Regions from separate parts of the Mesorhizobium sp. M1428 genome, predicted to be linked through region 2. Evidence: predicted binding sites of a transcription regulator. Region 2 holds the regulator's gene; the other holds the start of a gene.
The links. Region 2 encodes LexA, which represses DNA repair genes until DNA is damaged. Its sites were predicted from a motif close to TGTTCNNNNTGTGTTCNG; they were not measured.
Positions count from the first base shown of each region.

Region 1: a site for LexA is predicted at 2,948-2,965, ahead of parE (DNA topoisomerase IV subunit B). Genes of this name have one in related genera too.

Region 1 covers NZ_JAMYKT010000025.1:45,154-53,825, forward strand. The annotation lists gene gcvP (aminomethyl-transferring glycine dehydrogenase) at 1-1,521, shown strand, start outside; gene NKG60_RS26075 (GGDEF domain-containing protein) at 1,593-2,762, opposite strand; gene parE (DNA topoisomerase IV subunit B) at 3,036-5,087, shown strand; gene NKG60_RS26085 (FUSC family protein) at 5,130-7,196, shown strand; gene NKG60_RS26090 (DUF2336 domain-containing protein) at 7,193-8,314, opposite strand; gene NKG60_RS26095 (MaoC family dehydratase) at 8,425-8,672, shown strand, end outside.
Region 2 covers NZ_JAMYKT010000005.1:156,204-164,875, reverse strand. The annotation lists gene gltX (glutamate--tRNA ligase) at 1-1,166, opposite strand, end outside; gene NKG60_RS09625 (ComEC/Rec2 family competence protein) at 1,263-3,728, shown strand; gene lexA (transcriptional repressor LexA) at 3,722-4,456, opposite strand; gene kynU (kynureninase) at 4,905-6,152, shown strand; gene NKG60_RS09610 (hormone-sensitive lipase) at 6,249-7,079, shown strand; gene NKG60_RS09605 (molybdopterin molybdotransferase MoeA) at 7,087-8,292, opposite strand; gene moaC (cyclic pyranopterin monophosphate synthase MoaC) at 8,292-8,672, opposite strand, start outside.

The sequences.
Region 1 (8,672 bases), on a different contig from region 2:
GCCAAGGCCGGCGTTGCCGCCGGCAGTTCCATGCCAGGAAAACCGCGTGGCAAGGAGTTCCTCACCCAGCCCGTCTTCCGCGAAAACCACTCGGAAACCGACATGATGCGCTTCCTGCGCCGGCTGGCCGACAAGGACCTGGCGCTTGACCGCGCCATGATCCCGCTCGGCTCCTGCACCATGAAGCTCAACGCCGCCGCCGAAATGATGCCGGTGAGTTGGCCTGATGTCGCCAACCTGCATCCCTTCGCCCCGGCAAACCATTCGATAGGCTATCGCGCCATGATCGAGGAGCTGGAAGGCTGGCTGGCGGAGATCACTGGCTTCGACGCGGTGACCCTGCAGCCCAATGCCGGCAGCCAGGGCGAATATGCCGGGCTGCTCGCCATTCGCGGCTATCATCTGTCGCGCGGCGAAGGCCATCGCACCGTCTGCCTGATCCCGTCCTCGGCGCATGGCACCAATCCGGCAAGCGCGGCCATGGCCGGCATGAGCGTCGTCGTCGTGCGCTGCACCGAAGACGGCAATATCGACATGGCCGACCTGCAAGCCAAAGCGGCCGAGCATGCGCACAACCTTGCGGCGCTGATGTTCACCTATCCTTCGACGCATGGCGTCTTCGAGGAAGGCGCGCGCGACCTTTGTGCCCTCGTCCACAGCCATGGCGGCCAGGTCTATTTCGACGGCGCCAACCTGAACGCGCTGGTCGGTCTCGCCCGTCCCGGCGATATCGGCGCCGACGTCTGCCACATGAACCTGCACAAGACTTTCTGCATCCCGCATGGCGGCGGCGGCCCTGGCGTCGGACCGATCGGCGTCAAGGCGCACCTGAAGCCATATCTGCCCGGCCACGTCACCGAAGGCTCGGCCCATGCCGTGGCGGCGGCACCGTTCGGCAGTGCCTGCATCCTGCCGATCACCTGGATGTATATTCGCATGATGGGCGCTTCCGGCCTGAAGCAAGCGACCGAGACGGCGATCATCTCCGCCAACTATGTGGCGACCCGGCTTGGCGAGTATTTCCCCCTGCTTTACAAGGGGCGCAACGGACGCGTCGCGCATGAATGCATCCTCGACACCCGCGTGCTCAAGGACAGCGCCGGCATCAGCGTCGACGACATCGCCAAGCGGCTGATCGACTATGGCTTCCACGCGCCGACCATGTCATTCCCGGTGGCCGGCACGCTGATGGTCGAGCCGACCGAGTCCGAGCCCAAGCGCGAGCTGGATCGCTTCTGCGAGGCGATGATCGCCATAGCCGGCGAGGCAGCCAAGGTGGCGAGGGGCGAATGGCCGTTGGCCGACAATCCTCTGGTCAACGCCCCGCACACCGCCGCCGAGGCATTGGCCGGCCAGTGGACCCATCCCTATTCCCGTCTGGAAGCGGCCTACCCCGCCGGCGATGCCGATACGGCGGCAAAATACTGGCCGCCGGTGTCACGCATCGACAACGTCGCCGGCGACCGCAACCTTGTCTGCTCCTGTCCGCCGCTGTCGGAATATCTGGGCGCAGCGGAGTAGATCATGATTCCGAAAAGGCAATCCGGTTTTCGGACAAGATCATGGGTCTAACAAGAAGATAGAAATCCCAATCAGGCAGAACGCAAGGCCGGCTCGTCGGCCTTGCTCGCGCGGTCCCGGGCGACGACGCGATTTCGCCCGGCGCGCTTTGCCGCATAGAGTGCTGCGTCGGCTTCGGCCAGCACATCGTCGAGACCGGTGCCGCTTGTTCCGCCAAAGCCGATGCCGCCGCTGACTGTGCTTCGCAACGGACCAAGTTGGGTGGCCACGACTTCCGTGCCGAAGGCGACGCTGATCTTGCTCGCAACATCATAGGCCTTCTCTTCCGTCATCCGCGACATGACGAGGACGAATTCCTCGCCGCCCAACCGGAAGGCGTCGACGCCGGTTCTGGCGTATTTCCTGATGACGGCGGCAAAGCGGCGCAGAACCTGGTCGCCGACCGGGTGACCGAATACGTCGTTCGTCCTCTTGAAATGGTCGAGGTCGAACATGGCGACGGACATGAACGGACCGAAGACCCGCTCGCCGTAGAGTGCCGTCAACGCCCGCCGGTTCATCAGCCCGGTCAATGGATCGGTCATCGTTTCGGCCTTCAATTCGATCTGCGCCTGCAAATGGTGCAGGGAGAGCGTCAATGCGCCGAGCCCGGTCATGCAGGCGACGGCTACGACGGAATTCACCCGCTCGGCCCAATTGTCCGGTGCTACACCGAGCACCCATTGGCCCTTGACCAACAAGACCGCGCCGCAAAGTCCGAACGACAGGGCACAGACGCCGCTCAGGAACGAGACGACCAGCAATATCCGGCGATCGTGACCACCCTCAATCCAGAACATCGCTCCGATGAGCGAGAGCAGCGCCGTTACCGTCGCGTAGGTGACAATAAATCCGACGCCATCAAACCCAAGATATGTCGCGCCCGCGCAAACAGCCATCGCAAGCAAGGTCGGCAAGATGGCGCGCCTGTAGTCGCGCATGCCGAGATATTGCATGGCCGACAGGCAGATAATCAGAAAACCGAGGCTGAGAAGCGCAAGCACGATCTGGCAAAGCCAGGCGCTTGGATCCCTGGTGTAATGCCAGAACAACACTACATGTGCGACGAGCACGAGAATGCCGCACGCCACCGTCAGCACAAAGCGTGCCTGTGGCGCGGTGAACCAGATCGCAAACATGGTGATGCTGAGGCACGTGCCCGACAGCGCCGCCGCGAGCAGGAGCGAACTGTAATCCAACATGCTTAAGCGACAGCCTCTTGAGGGTTCCGCTGCATTCTAGGTCAGCGACAGTTCGCGGATCTCGTTTTTCAGCCAACCTTGCGGCGTAACCTTCGGACAAGGTTTATAAAGCGTCGATGCTCTAGGCTTCGACCCCATTTCCGCCGCTTGGTTGTCGAATGGTTTTGCAGTAAGAGGCTCTATCCTCGAACGTAACAGGAACCTCCGTCGCCTGCCCGCGAAAAGCGTGGCAGTATCGGGTGGTGATTCGCAGCATCGGAATCCAGGACCGGCATGGACGACAACAACGATCTTTTCGCCAAATTGGACAAGCAGCCGCAACCGGCTCGCGCCGCCGCGCGCCCGGCCGACCCGCTGGTGCAGGCGGCGAAGCGGCCGGCGCCCCGCGACGCCAGCGAGAGCTACAGTGCCGCCGACATCGAGGTGCTGGAGGGGCTGGAGCCGGTGCGACGGCGCCCGGGCATGTACATTGGCGGCACCGACGACAAGGCGATGCACCATCTGTTTGCCGAGGTCATCGACAATTCGATGGACGAGGCGGTCGCCGGCCATGCGACCTTCATCGATGTCGAGCTTTCCGCCGATGGATACCTGTCCGTTACCGACAATGGCCGCGGCATTCCGGTCGATCCGCACCCGAAATTCAAGAAGCCGGCGCTCGAACTCATCATGACGACGCTGCATTCAGGCGGCAAGTTCGACAGCAAGGTCTACGAAACTTCGGGAGGTCTGCACGGTGTCGGCGTTTCCGTGGTCAACGCACTGTCCGACCATCTCGAGGTCGAGGTCGCGATTGGGCGCAAGCTCTATCGCCAGCGCTTCTCGCGAGGCGTTCCGGTGACCGGCCTTGAGCAGCTCGGCGAGGTGCACAATCGCCGCGGCACGAAGATCCGCTTCCATCCAGACGAGCAGATTTTCGGCAAGGGTGCTGCGTTCGAGCCGGCCCGGCTCTACCGCATGGCGCGGTCAAAGGCCTACCTGTTCGGCGGTGTCGAAATCCGCTGGACCTGCGATCCCTCGCTGATCAAGGAAAAGGACACGACGCCGGCCAAGGCAGAATTCCATTTTCCGGGCGGCCTCAAGGACTATCTGAAAGCCTCGCTCGGCGACGAATTCCAGGTGACCCGTGAAATGTTCGCCGGCAAGAGCGAGAAGCAGGGCGGTCACGGCTCGCTCGAATGGGCCGTGACCTGGTTCGGCGGCGACGGTTTTATCAATTCCTATTGCAACACCATTCCGACCGCCGAAGGCGGCACGCATGAGGCCGGCTTCCGCAACGTCCTGACGCGCGGCTTGCGCGCCTACGCCGATCTAGTCGGCAACAAGCGCGCCTCGATCGTCACTTCCGAGGATGTGATGATCTCTGCAGCGGGCATGCTATCGGTGTTCATCCGCGAGCCGGAATTCGTCGGCCAGACCAAGGACAGGCTGGCGACGATCGAGGCGATCCGCATCGTCGAAAGCGCTATCCGCGACCCGTTCGACCACTGGCTGGCCGATAATCCGCAGGAAGCGTCGAAACTGCTCGAATGGGTGATCGCGCGCGCCGACGAGCGGGTGCGCCGCCGCCAGGAAAAGGAAGTGTCGCGCAAGAGTGCGGTGCGCAAGCTGCGCCTGCCCGGCAAGCTCGCCGACTGCACGCAGAATGCCGCCGCCGGTGCCGAGCTCTTCATCGTCGAGGGCGATTCGGCCGGCGGTTCGGCAAAGCAGGCGCGCGACCGCGCCAGCCAGGCGGTGCTGCCGCTGCGCGGCAAGATCCTCAACGTCGCCAGCGCCGGCAGCGACAAGCTGGCCGGCAACCAGCAGATATCCGACCTCATCCAGGCGCTTGGCTGCGGTACGCGCTCGAGATATCGCGACGAGGACCTGCGTTACGATCGGGTTATCATCATGACCGATGCCGACGTCGACGGCGCCCATATCGCCTCGCTGCTGATCACCTTCTTCTACCAGGAGATGCCAAGCCTGGTCCGCGGCGGCCATCTCTATCTGGCGGTGCCGCCGCTGTATTCGATCCGGCAAGGCGGCAAGGTCGCCTATGCCCGCAACGATGCGCATAAGGACGAACTCCTGCGCACCGAATTCACCGGGCGCGGCAAGGTCGAAATCGGCCGCTTCAAGGGGCTGGGCGAAATGATGGCTGCTCAGCTCAAGGAAACCACCATGGACCCGAAAAAGCGCACGCTGCTGCGGGTCGATGTGATCGACGCCGAGGCGGCGACAAAGGATGCTGTCGACGCCCTGATGGGCACCAAGCCCGAGGCCCGCTTCCGCTTCATCCAGGAACGCGCGGAATTCGCCGAGACGGAAGTGCTGGATATCTGAGCTCCCGCCGCTAGCTTGGCCTTCTGAGCTGGAGACGAGCACTTGACCTGGGCGCGGCTGAAGGACGATATCGGCACGCGGATCGCTGGCCTGACGCGGCCGACGCGCTCGGACTGGATCTTTGCCCTGCGCACCGTTTCGGCCGGCCTCATCGCGCTTTTGGCCGCCTATGCGCTGAAGCTCGACCACCCGCAATGGGCGATGATGACGGTGTTCATCGTCGCACAGCCGGTCGCCGGCATGGTGCTGGCGAAGGGGTTTTATCGTCTCCTCGGCACGCTTGCCGGCGCGCTGGCGGCGATCGGCATTACCACTGTCTTCGGTGCCAACTCGTGGTTGCTGGTTGCAGTTCTTGCCGTCTGGATCGGCATCTGCACGCTGGTCTCGTCGCTGCTACGCAATCCGGAGGCCTATGGCGCGGCGCTTGCCGGCTACACCGCGATGATCATCGGCCTGCCGGCTTTCGGCCAGCCGCACCTCGTCATCGATCTCGCCGTGGCGCGCTGCGCGGAAATCGTGCTTGGTATCTTCTGCGCTGCGCTTACCAGCCGGCTGATCCTGCCGAAACTGGCCGCCGACGCCATCATTTCAAGACTGAAACGCAGCATTCTCGACCTGGCGGCCTACGCGGACGGCGCTTTTTCCGGCGGCGATACGGAAAAGCTTGCCGGGCTGCACAGCAAGCTGATCGGCGATGTCCAGACGCTCGGCGAGATGCGCACCTACGCAAGGCTGGAGGGGCCCAGCCTCGCCACCCGCGCCTATCCGGTCCGGCGTACCATCGGTCAGCTTCTGTCGGCCCTGTCAGCGGCGCGTGCGCTGCATGCCCATGCCGCTCCGAAGAATGCAGCCCTCATCCCCGTTCGCGCCGAGTTGCAGGCCGTTGTCGGCGAACTGGTAGCCAAGTCGGGCGCGCTGGACGATACGGCGCCCTGGGTGGCGCGGCTCGACGCAATCGCCGGCAAGGCGCGGCAGATGCCTGACATCGCGGCCGGGCAAGACACTGACTGGGCTGGCACTGTCACCCGCCTAACCATTGCCGCCGACTTCGCCGAGGCCATGCAGCAAGTGCTGCGCGGCCTGGATGCACTCCGCTCTCCCCCGTCTCGTGCCAGTCGCGAACGGCGGCAGCCGGCGCTGGTGGTGCACCGCGATTACCGTGCGGCATCGCGCAATGCCGTGCGCGCAGCAATCGCCACGCTCCTGGTCGCCGGCTTCTGGCTGGCTACGAAATGGTCGGACGCGACGGGCACGGTCATTCTGGTCGCCGTCGTCTCCAGCCTGTTTGCCGCTCGCCCCGATCCGATCCGGTCGGCATGGAACTTCTTCGAGGGCACGTTGCTCGCCCTGCCCTTTGCGTTTCTCATCGGCCAGTTGGCGCTTCCGGCTTTGCCAGGCTTCGGATGGTTCATGGTCTTTGTCGTCCCGATCCTGGTACCAGCGGCACTGGGCATGGCCAATCCGCGCTATGTCGGCGTGGCAACGGCCTTTGCCATCAATTTCCTCGCCTTCCTCAGCCCACATCAGGCGATGACCTACGATCCGTTTCCGTTCTTCGCCAATTCGGCATCGGTCCTGGTCGGCATTCTTCTGGCGATCGGCGTCTTCGCCATCGTGCTGCCCGCCGACCCCTGGGTCACCGTCAATCGCATCCTGCAAGCCATGCGCGAAGATCTTGCCCGCCTCTGTCTACATGAGCGTATGCCGCGGCGGCTGGCTTTCGAGAGCCTTGCCTATGATCGGGTCAATCAGTTGATGCCGCTGCTGCAGAACGCCGGCGAGAAAGGCGACGCCGTTCTCGCCGGCGGCATTGCTGCCGTTACTGTCGGCCTCGAAATCCTGCGGCTGCGCAACGCGCAACAGAGTTCCGCGATCCCGCCTGAAACAGCACTTTCCATCGCCAATTTCCTGCGCGGTGTGGCGCGCGAACTGCTGTTCAGGCGGCCCGGCGAGCCGCCGACGGCGACCGTCGCCGTCGCCAGGCAATATGCAGCAGGCATCGCGGAGCGAAGCGAAGCAGCCGAAATGCTGCAGATCGCCGCCTCGCTGCGCATCATCGCCGCCGCTATCGAGGATTTTCCGGATTTTTTCGCGAAGGACCGGGTTTAAGCAGCGGCGATCGCCAGCGCGTGGCCGCGCGCGTTCACGCGCAGCGCATCGAGGTGGATCGATTTGACCAGCCCGGCGAGATCGCCTTCGGCGGACTGCCCGCCCAATTCCTTCAGCATCAGCCAGCTGACTTCCTGGACGCCGGCGAGGCGTTTGCCATTGGCGACCTCGCGCCAGACCTTCAGCGCGCGCAGGATGATTGCGTGGGTGGCGGCGGTAAGCCCGGCGCTGCGGAACAGTGCCTGCAACGCTATGTCATGCCCCCCGGCCAGCAGTGCGCTCACCCGTTGTTCGGACTGCTGGCTGAGCGCGACCAGCGCCGAACCAAAGAAGTCGACCTTGCCGTGGGCGATGGTGCGGATGACGAAGCTTGCGGTCAGGTCGCCGCGCAGGCGCAGATGTTCGACAAGCGCTGTATGTTCCTCGGCACGCGTGCCTTCGATCAATGTCACGGAAGCTTTGACGCAGGCATCGCGGGTGACGCGCTCGGCCCTGGCGGCGCCCATCAACGCCAGCACCAGCGGCGAACCTTTGAGCGTCTCGCCCACTTTGACCAGCAGCAAATGCCGGCAATCGGCGGGCAGGCGTGCGTCGGCAATCAGCGCCTCGCGCACCAGAGGCAGATGGCCGTGCCGCTCGGCCATGCGGCGAAAGCTGATCGATGCGATGTCGGCGCCGCTGTTGGCGAGCAGCGTGGCGCAGGCTTCCGGCTCGCCGATCTCGGCGATCGCCGCCGCAACCGACATCGAGACGCGTGGCCGGTTGGCGATCACCTTCTGCGTCGCCTTCTGGCCGCCGGCAACCCGGTCGATCAGGTCGGCATCGGTAAGCAGCGGCGACCGCGCCAATACCAAAGCGGCCACCTCGGGCTGGTCCGAAGCCAGCGCGCTGACGATCTGCGGCGGCGCGTGGTGGCTCATGGAAAGCGCGTCGGCGATTGCCAGCCGCACCTTCGACGACGCGTCATCGAGCAGCAATGTCAGCGCCGCCTCGGCAGCGCAGCGGTCCTCGAAAGGCAAGTCCGAGTCGACATAGGCGCGAGCCAGCGCGCTTGCCGCCGCAGCGCGCTCCGACACCTTCGCCGTGTGGATCCATTTCAGGAAATGCGAAACGACCATGTCGCCTGCTTACGCCCTTTGCCAGAACGCTTCTGGCCCCTGTCGAGACCGTAGGCACAAATGGTTTACGAACGGTTCACCATGTTCGTTAACTGGCTTGCGAGCCCGGTATGCAACGCCTATCAACCCTTAAGCGGCGGAGGAGATCGACAATGGCCGGACTTTATTTGGACGAGTTCGTCGTCGGCCATGTGTTCAAGCACACGCTGCGCAAAACCGTGACCGAAAGCGACAACATGCTGTTTTCGGTGATGACGCTGAACCCGCAGCCGCTGCACATTGACTTCGACTTCGCGGCGAAGAGCGAATGGGGCAAGCCGCTGGTCAATTCGCTGTTCACGCTTGGCCTGATGATCGG
Region 2 (8,672 bases):
GCCGCCGCCTTCTCGTCGACCGGCAGCGGCCGCTCGACGAACAGGAATGCAGCCCCTTCAACAAGTTCGACCAGCGTCTTGGCGCGCTCCTTCAGGCCCGGCAAAGCGGCAAGCAGTTGCGCCCTGCGTCCGTCGTCGAGGCGCGCGGCGATTGCCGGGCCGCCTTCGAGATAGGGCAGAGTGGCGACGAAGATGTCGAGCAGCGCGGTGTCGTTCATCCGGCGCATATGCACGCCATTAAGCGCCTCGAGCTTGGCGAAGTCGAAACGGGCGGCGCCCTTGTTGACGTCGCCAATGTCGAACCATGCGATCATGTCGGCGATCGACATGATCTCATCGTCGCCGTGGCTCCAGCCAAGCCTCGCCAGATAGTTGAGCAGCGCCTCCGGCAGGTAGCCCATGGCGCGATAGGCCTCGACGCCAAGCGCACCGTGCCGCTTCGACAGCTTGGCGCCGTCGGCACCGTGGATCAGCGGGATATGCGACATCGACGGCACCTCCCAGCCCATGGCCTGGTAGATTACGGTCTGGCGTGCGGCGTTGGTCAAATGATCGTCGCCGCGGATGATGTGGGTGATGCCCATGTCGTGATCGTCGACGACGACGGCATGCATGTAGGTTGGATTGCCGTCCGAGCGCAGAATAATGAAATCGTCGAGATCCTTGTTGGGAAAGCGCACGTCGCCCTGGACGCGGTCATGTACCACCGTCTCGCCGTCTGTCGGCGCCTTGATGCGGATCGCCCCCTTGGCGCCGGGCGGCGCCTCCGACGGGTCGCGGTCGCGCCAGCGTCCGTCATAGCGGGGAGGCAGCCCCTTGGCCCGTGCGCTCTCGCGCATTGCTTCCAGCTCGGCAGGCGTCGCATAACAATAATAGGCCTTGCCCGTGCGAACGAGCTCCTCGGCCACCTCGCGATGGCGCGGCGCACGCTCGAACTGCGACACCGGCTCGCCGTCCCATGTCAGGCCAAGCCAGGAAAGCCCGTCGAGAATGGCCGCGGTTGCCGCATCGGTGGAGCGCTCGCGGTCGGTGTCCTCGATGCGCAGCAGCATCGTGCCGCCTGTGTGCTTGGCATACAGCCAGTTGAACAGCGCCGTGCGCGCGCCGCCAATGTGCAGATAGCCGGTGGGCGAGGGGGCAAAACGGGTGACGACCTTATCGGGCATGGAACTCTCAGGCGGGCGAAGGAAGTGGGTTTGCGGACTTTCGCGCGTTGCGCGTTCATGTAGCATAGGAGGTCGAGGGCGCAAGGGGCAGACCCGATGGCTGTGCGAGGCCGTGGTGCGGGCGAGGGCGAGGACGCTGGCAGCGGCGTCAGCGAACGCTTGCTGTTTGCCGCTCCCCTGCCTGTCCTTCCGGCACCGGCATTGCTGCCCGCTCCGCGCTTTGATGCTCCGTCGCTGCCGGCCAGCGACCCCGCAACGGTTCCCGTGCCCGCGGGCGAGCCCATCGTGCGCCTACGCCGTCGCTTCCGCCTCCCGTCACCGTCCCGTATCCGCAATAGCATAACCTCGGCGGCCGGCCTGGAACTCGACCGCGGCATCGCCTTCCTGCTGGTGCCGGTGTTCCTCGCATGCGGGGTGGTCGTGTATTTCGCGATGGCGGCCGAGCCGGCCTTCCCACAGCCGATCGCTATCGTCGCCTTGGCAGCCCTTTGTGCCGTCGTCTCGCGGTCATGGCCCAGGACGCGCCTGTGCTTCATAGTGGCGTTGCTCTGCGCGCTTGGCGTGCTTGCCGCCAAGTTCGAGACCTGGCGTGTCGGGACGCATATGCTCGGTTCCGAAATCTCGACGCGGCTGACGGGTCGCGTCGTATCGTACGAGCCCATGGCGAGCGGCCGCATCAGGCTGACGATCGATGTGATCTCAACCGCCAGGCCGACACTGCGTTACATGCCGGAACGGGTCCGCGTTTCGGCGATGAAAATACCGGCTGAGCTGACCGCCGGTTCCGAGATCGCCGGCTATGTGCGGCTGCTGCCGCCGACCGGGCCGGTGCGGCCCGACAGCTATGATTTCTCCTTCGACAGCTATTTCGCCGGTATCGGCGGCAGCGGCTTTTTTCTCGGCAATCCGAAAGTCGTGTCGTCGGGCAGCATGCCGCTTGCCGCGCGGCTTTCTTCTGCGATCGAAGACGCGCGCGAATCCATCGCCGACCATATCCGCAGCCGCATCGGCGGCGCCGAGGGCGAGATTGCTGCTGCGCTGATCGTCGGCGTGCGCGCCGGCATTCCCGAGGAGATCAACGAAGCGATGCGGCGTACAGGCATCTATCACATCATCTCTATCTCGGGGCTGCATATGGCGTTGGTCGCCGGCACCATCATGGCGCTGCTACGCGGCGCCTTTGCGCTGTTTCCCGATTTCTCATCGCGACGGCCGGTCAAGAAATATGCCGCGGCCGCCGCGCTTTTTTCGATTGCGGCCTACCTCGTCTTTTCCGGCATTGTGGTAGCGGCCGAACGCAGCTTCATCATGCTGGCGGTGATGCTTATCGCCGTGCTGTTCGACCGGGCCGCGCTCACCATGCGCAACCTGGCGATCTCGGCCATCGCGGTCATTCTGGTGTCGCCACACGAGGTGGTCGGTCCGAGCTTCCAGATGTCCTTCGCCGCGACGGCGGCCCTTGTCGGCGCCTATGCCGGCTGGTCCGACTACCGCGCCGGCAGGGCCACCACGCCGCCGCCGCGGCGGTCGCCGCTACGCCTCGCCACGCGAAAGGTCCTGCTGGGCATGGGCGGCCTGGCGATGACCTCAATCATTGCAGGGAGCGCCACGGCGCTTTTCGCCATATGGCATTTCCAGCGCGTGGCGCCGCTCAGCCTGTTGGCCAATCTGGCCATCATGCCCATCGTCTCACTGGTCGTCATGCCCTTCGCCGTCCTCAGTGCGCTGGCGATGCCGTTCGGCGCGGATGGGCCTTTCCTATACGTGATGGGCAAGGGGCTGACGGCGATGATCGCCCTGTCCGGGTGGATCTCCGAGCGCTCGCCAATCGATGCGGTTGGGCTGATTTCGCTGAGATCCGTCCTTTTGGTGACGATCGCCCTTGTCATTGCCAGCATGGCGACGACCTGGTTGCGGCTGGCGGCACTTCCTTTTGCGCTCGCCGGCTTGCTAACGACAACCCAGACGCGCGTACCCGATGTATTGATCTCGGAGGACGCACGGTTGGTCGCGCTGCCGATCGACAGCGGTGAACTCGCGGTCAACCGGGCACGCCCGAATGAGTTCACCATCGACAACTGGAAACGCGCGCTCACATCAGAGGCTATCGTCGCGCCGGAAACACCTGGAAAGAACGATCCGCAATTCGACATTGCCGATCCGGCCGACCTACCGCCGGGTATGCCGTTCATTTGCACGGACGGCCTCTGCCTTGCCAGGCATCCATCCGGCGCGATCATCGCACAAGCCAAGGACCGCGATACTGCGCGGCCAGCCTGCGCCTTTGCCAGTTTGATCGTCATCGACGACGCCACCGCCCATAACCCCTGCTACTACGACCGGCTGGTCCTCGTCGTCACCAAACGGCAACTGGCGCGCGCGGGAAGTGCCGCCGTCTATTTCGATCCACAAGCTGCAACACGCGCCGAAATCCGTTTCGCGGTCGAAAAATCATACCGGCCCTGGCACGTGCAGCGGAAATTTTCACGCGCGGCACGGGGCCTGCCGCCATACCGCAGGGCCGACAAACCCAAAGCCGGCGCCAAGGGCGGAACTCAGTAGCGGCGGATCAGTCCGACGAGCTTGCCTTGCACCTTGACCCTGTCTGGTCCGAAGATGCGCGTCTCGTAGGCCGGATTGGCGGCTTCCAGGGCGATCGAAGCGCCCTTGCGGCGGAACCGCTTCAGCGTCGCTTCCTCCTCGTCGACCAGTGCCACCACGATCTCACCGGGGCTCGCCGTATCGGCATTGCGGATGATCACCGTGTCGCCGTCGAAAATGCCAGCCTCGATCATCGAATCGCCTTTGACCTCGAGCGCATAATGCTCGCCGCCCATGATCATATCCGGCGGCACCGAAATCGAATGCGTCTGGTGCTGGATGGCGTCGATCGGCACACCGGCGGCGATGCGGCCCATCACCGGGATCGAAACGGCGGCGACGACATCGTCGTCATTTCCGGCCGCAGGGACGCGCGACGATGTCGGCTTGCCTTGCCGCGGACCGCCTTGCCCAAGACTGCCCTGGATGACACTCGGCGAGAACTTGCGTGCCGCATTGAGGCCGGGGGCGATCGAGTCAGGCAGGCGCAGCACCTCCAGCGCACGGGCCCGGTTGGGCAAACGGCGAATGAAGCCGCGCTCCTCCAGTGCCGTAATCAGCCGGTGGATTCCCGATTTGGAAGCCAGGTCGAGCGCTTCCTTCATCTCGTCGAAGGAAGGCGGGATACCGCTTTCCTTCAATCTTTCGTGGATGAACATAAGCAGTTCGTGTTGTTTGCGTGTCAGCATAGCGACCCCCAACAGAATCAGAAAAACAAACCCAGAACAAACACTATCTGTTCCAGTTGTGTTCCGCAACTGTTTAAAGTTTAATGAATGCGTTAAGGCTCGGGAAACAAACGACGTCCCCTAACCGGGGTACCCCACTTTCACCGTCGCGAGCCTCATCGCCTTGATTCTGCTTTCGTTTGCGCCCTTCTGGCTTCCCGGAAGGCCACATTGGCATCGGCCGTCGGTCGGCGGAGGGCACGGAAGTGAACCCCTATCGAGTGTGCGGTTTGGTCAATGCACCGTGAACGAAACGAACTCAAAACGCCAACCTCGGGTTAAGTCCTGGTTTCCACCGCCTGGTTAGGCTGCTTCTCGCCGGTGGAGCCTTCCTGCGCGCAACCAGGTGATGGAAGAACAGTCGATGCGTATCCGGCGTTGCATTGAATTTTGGGGGAGCAGGCAAATCATGACAGGAATTCCCGATCTCGCGGCCATAAAGGCGATGGATGCCGCAGATCCGCTGCGCGCGATGCGCGACCGCTTTGTGTTGCCGCAAGGAGTGATCTATCTCGACGGCAATTCGCTAGGAGCTGCTTCACGTGCCGCTTTCGATGAATTGCGCAAGGCCGCGACCGAAGAATGGTCGCATGATCTCATCCGCGCATGGAACACGGCCGGCTGGTTCAACATGCCGCTTGAACTTGGCGACCAGCTCGGGCGCCTGATCGGTGCCGCGGCCGGCCAGACGGTGGTCTGCGACACGACGTCGGTCAACATCTATAAACTGCTGCACGCCGCCATGGCCATGCGACCGGAGCGGCAGGTCATCGTCGCCGAGGGCGATAGTTTTCCGACGGACCTCTACATGGCTGAGGGTGTGGCTTCGACGCGAAAGGATACGCTGCTGCGCCTCTCGGGGGTCGACGCGCCGAGCATCGAAGAGCTGATCGACGAACGCACCGCTGTGGTGCTGGTCAACCACGTCAACTACAAGTCGGGCGAACTGCGCGACATGCCGGCGCTGACGCGCAGAGCCCAGGAAGCCGGGGCGATGATCGTCTGGGATCTCTGCCACACCGCTGGAGCGATGCCAGTCGAGCTCGACAAGGCAAACGCCGATTTTGCCGTTGGCTGCACCTACAAATATCTGAATGGCGGCCCGGGCGCGCCTGCTTTCATCTATGCGGCTGAGCGGCATCTTGCCGACATCCAGCAGCCGCTCACCGGCTGGTGGGGCCATGCACGGCCCTTCGCCTTCGAGCCAGGCTATGCGGCCGGCACCGGCATCCGCCGGTTTCTGTGCGGCACGCAGCCGGTCCTGTCGATGCGCACGCTTAAGGGCGCGCTCGACATCTGGAACGATGTCGACATGACGGCGGTGCGCAAGAAGAGCATCGCGCTGGCCGATCTGTTCATCGAGCTTGTCGAGGCAAAGTGCGGCACTTACGGGCTCACGCTCGAAAGCACGCGCGATGGGGAAAAACGCGGCAGCCAGATTTCATTCATGCATGAGCATGGCTACCAGATCATGCGCGCGCTGATCGAACGTGGCGTGATCGGCGATTTTCGCGCGCCATCGACCATGCGCTTCGGCTTCACCCCGCTCTATGTCGGCTATGCCGATGTCTGGCAGGCCGTCGAAGTACTTGAGGACATCCTGCGCACCGGTGCATGGAAGGATGCGCGCTTCGCCATCAAGACGGCTGTCACTTGAGATTGATGCGAGAGCTGGAGCCGTGAGGCTGGCGACGACGCGCCGCGCGATGCTCACGCTACGTCGCAAGGCCATATTGCCAGGGGAGGGCGCAGGGTGTTCGAACGTCACATTGCCGATTGGGACAACGCCTATGCCAACGGCGCCAACATAGCCAGCAGCGATCGCTGGCCGGCGGCCTGGGTTGAGCCCGCTCGGGTTTTCCGCGACGTGCTTTCGACCGAGGGCAGGGCGCGGCTCGACTTGGCCTATGGCGATAAGCCACGCAATCGGCTCGATCTTATCCTGCCGGCCACCAAGCCCAAGGGACTCGTGGTGTTCGTCCATGGCGGCTACTGGATGGCATTCGACAAGAGTTTCTGGTCGCATCTTGCCGCTGGCGCTGTTGATCGCGGCTATGCGGTTGCGATGCCGTCCTACACGCTCTGTCCGCAGATACGCGTTGCCGGCATCGTCAAGGAAGTCGGCGCGGCGATCGGCACAGCGGCGGCGATGGTCGCAGGGCCGCTGATGCTGACCGGACACTCGGCCGGCGGCCATCTTGTTAGCCGGATGGTTACGGCGACGACGCCGCTGGCGCCCGAAGTGGTCCGGCGCGTTCGTCACGTGGTGTCGATCTCGGGGGTGCACGATTTGCGCCCGATCATGCGCACCGGCATGAACGAGACGCTGGCGATCGATGAGGCCGAGGCGCAGGCCGAAAGTCCGGTGCTGCTGCGCCCGATGGACAAGGCCTGCCTGACCTGCTGGGCCGGCGGCGGCGAGCGCGCCGAATTCCTGCGCCAGAGCGCGTTGCTGGCCAACATCTGGATCGGCCTGGGTGCCGCGACCAGCTCGGTGGTCGAGCCTGACCGGCATCATTTCAACATCATCGACGGTTTGGCCGATCCAGACCATCCGCTGACCCGGACCTTGATCTCGGAGTGAGGCAGGTTCAGCGTAGCATCAGCACGTCGCAGGGGGAGCCCGCCGCCGCGGCAGGCGCGAACGGCGCGCGGACGATCAACCCGTTGGCATCGGCCAGCATTTTCAGCATCGAGGAGTCCTGGATGCCGAACGGCGTCGCCACGAGCGTACCGGCATCGTCTGTGACAACAGCCCGCACATAATCTTGCCTGAGATCGTTGGCCGGCATGGCAGCACCGAGCCGCACCTGACGTATATCCTGCTGAAAGGCGCGGCCGCCGAGCCGCGCCAGCAGCGGCTTGAGGAAGAGCTGGGTGCAGACCAGGCTTGCCACCGGATTGCCGGGCAGGCCGATGCAGCGAATGTCGCCCAGCCGCCCGAACATCAGCGGCTTGCCCGGCCGCATGGCGATCTTCCAGAAATCGAGCGTCATGCCTTGCCCGGTCAGGACGTCATGGACGAGGTCGTGGTCGCCGACCGAGGCACCGCCCAGCGTGACGATGACGTTCGCGCCAGCCTTCACGGCCTTTTCAACCAGCGCAGCGATCGCCTCCCTGCGGTCCGGCGCGATGCCAAGGTCGAGCGCGCGCGCACCGATCGACTGTGCGGCGGCGGCGACACCATAGGCGTTGGAGGAGATGATCTGGTTGGGGCCAAGATTGCTGCCCGGCGGCAGCAATTCGTCGCCGGTCGCGATAATGGCGACCAGCGGCCGCTTGACCACGGCGACCTCGGGATGGTTGGCCGACGCCGCGAGCGACAAGGCCGCCGGATCGAGCAGGCGGCCTTTGGGCAGCAGGACATCGCCCTTGGCGAAATCGAGCCCGAGGCGGCGGATGTTTCGCCCCTGCACCGTCGGCTCCGTCACTTCTACGACACCGCCGCCGAGATCGCGGACGTTCTCCTGGATGACGATGGTGTCGGCACCTTCGGGAAGCGGCGCGCCGGTGAAGATACGCACGGCCTGCCGCTGCTGCACCGTTCCGGCAAAGCCGCGTCCGGCCGGCGCCATGCCGACCACCGAAAGCTTTGCCGGTACGGACGCGATGTCGGCCACCCGCACGGCATAGCCGTCCATGGCGGAGGCGTTGAACGGCGGCTGGGTGCGGAGCGCCACAACCGGCTCCGCCAGCACGCGGTCGGCGGCATCCAGCAGTGCGGCGCGTTCGCCCGGCAGCGCTGCTGCGCCGTCCAGCAGGCGCTCGAGCGCCTCGGCAACCGGGACCAGCGCCATTATCGGCCTGCCCCGGTGGCCCCGCCTCCGGTGATCTTGTAGTCGCCGGATTTGCCGCCGGTCTTTTCAACCAGCCTGATGCCGGAGATGACCATGGCGCGGTCGACCGCCTTGGCCATGTCGTAGATGGTCAGGCAAGCGACCGAGACGGCACTCAGAGCCTCCATCTCAACGCCGGTCTTGCCGGTGACGCGGGTCAATGCTGTCACCTTCAGGCCGGGCAGCGCGGCGTCCGCCTCGATATCGACAGATATCCTGGTCAGCAGCAGAGGATGGCAAAGCGGGATCAGTTCGTGCGTCTTCTTGGCCGCCATGATGCCGGCAATGCGCGCGGTGCCCAGCACGTCGCCCTTCTTGGCGTCGCCGGCGAGGATCATGTC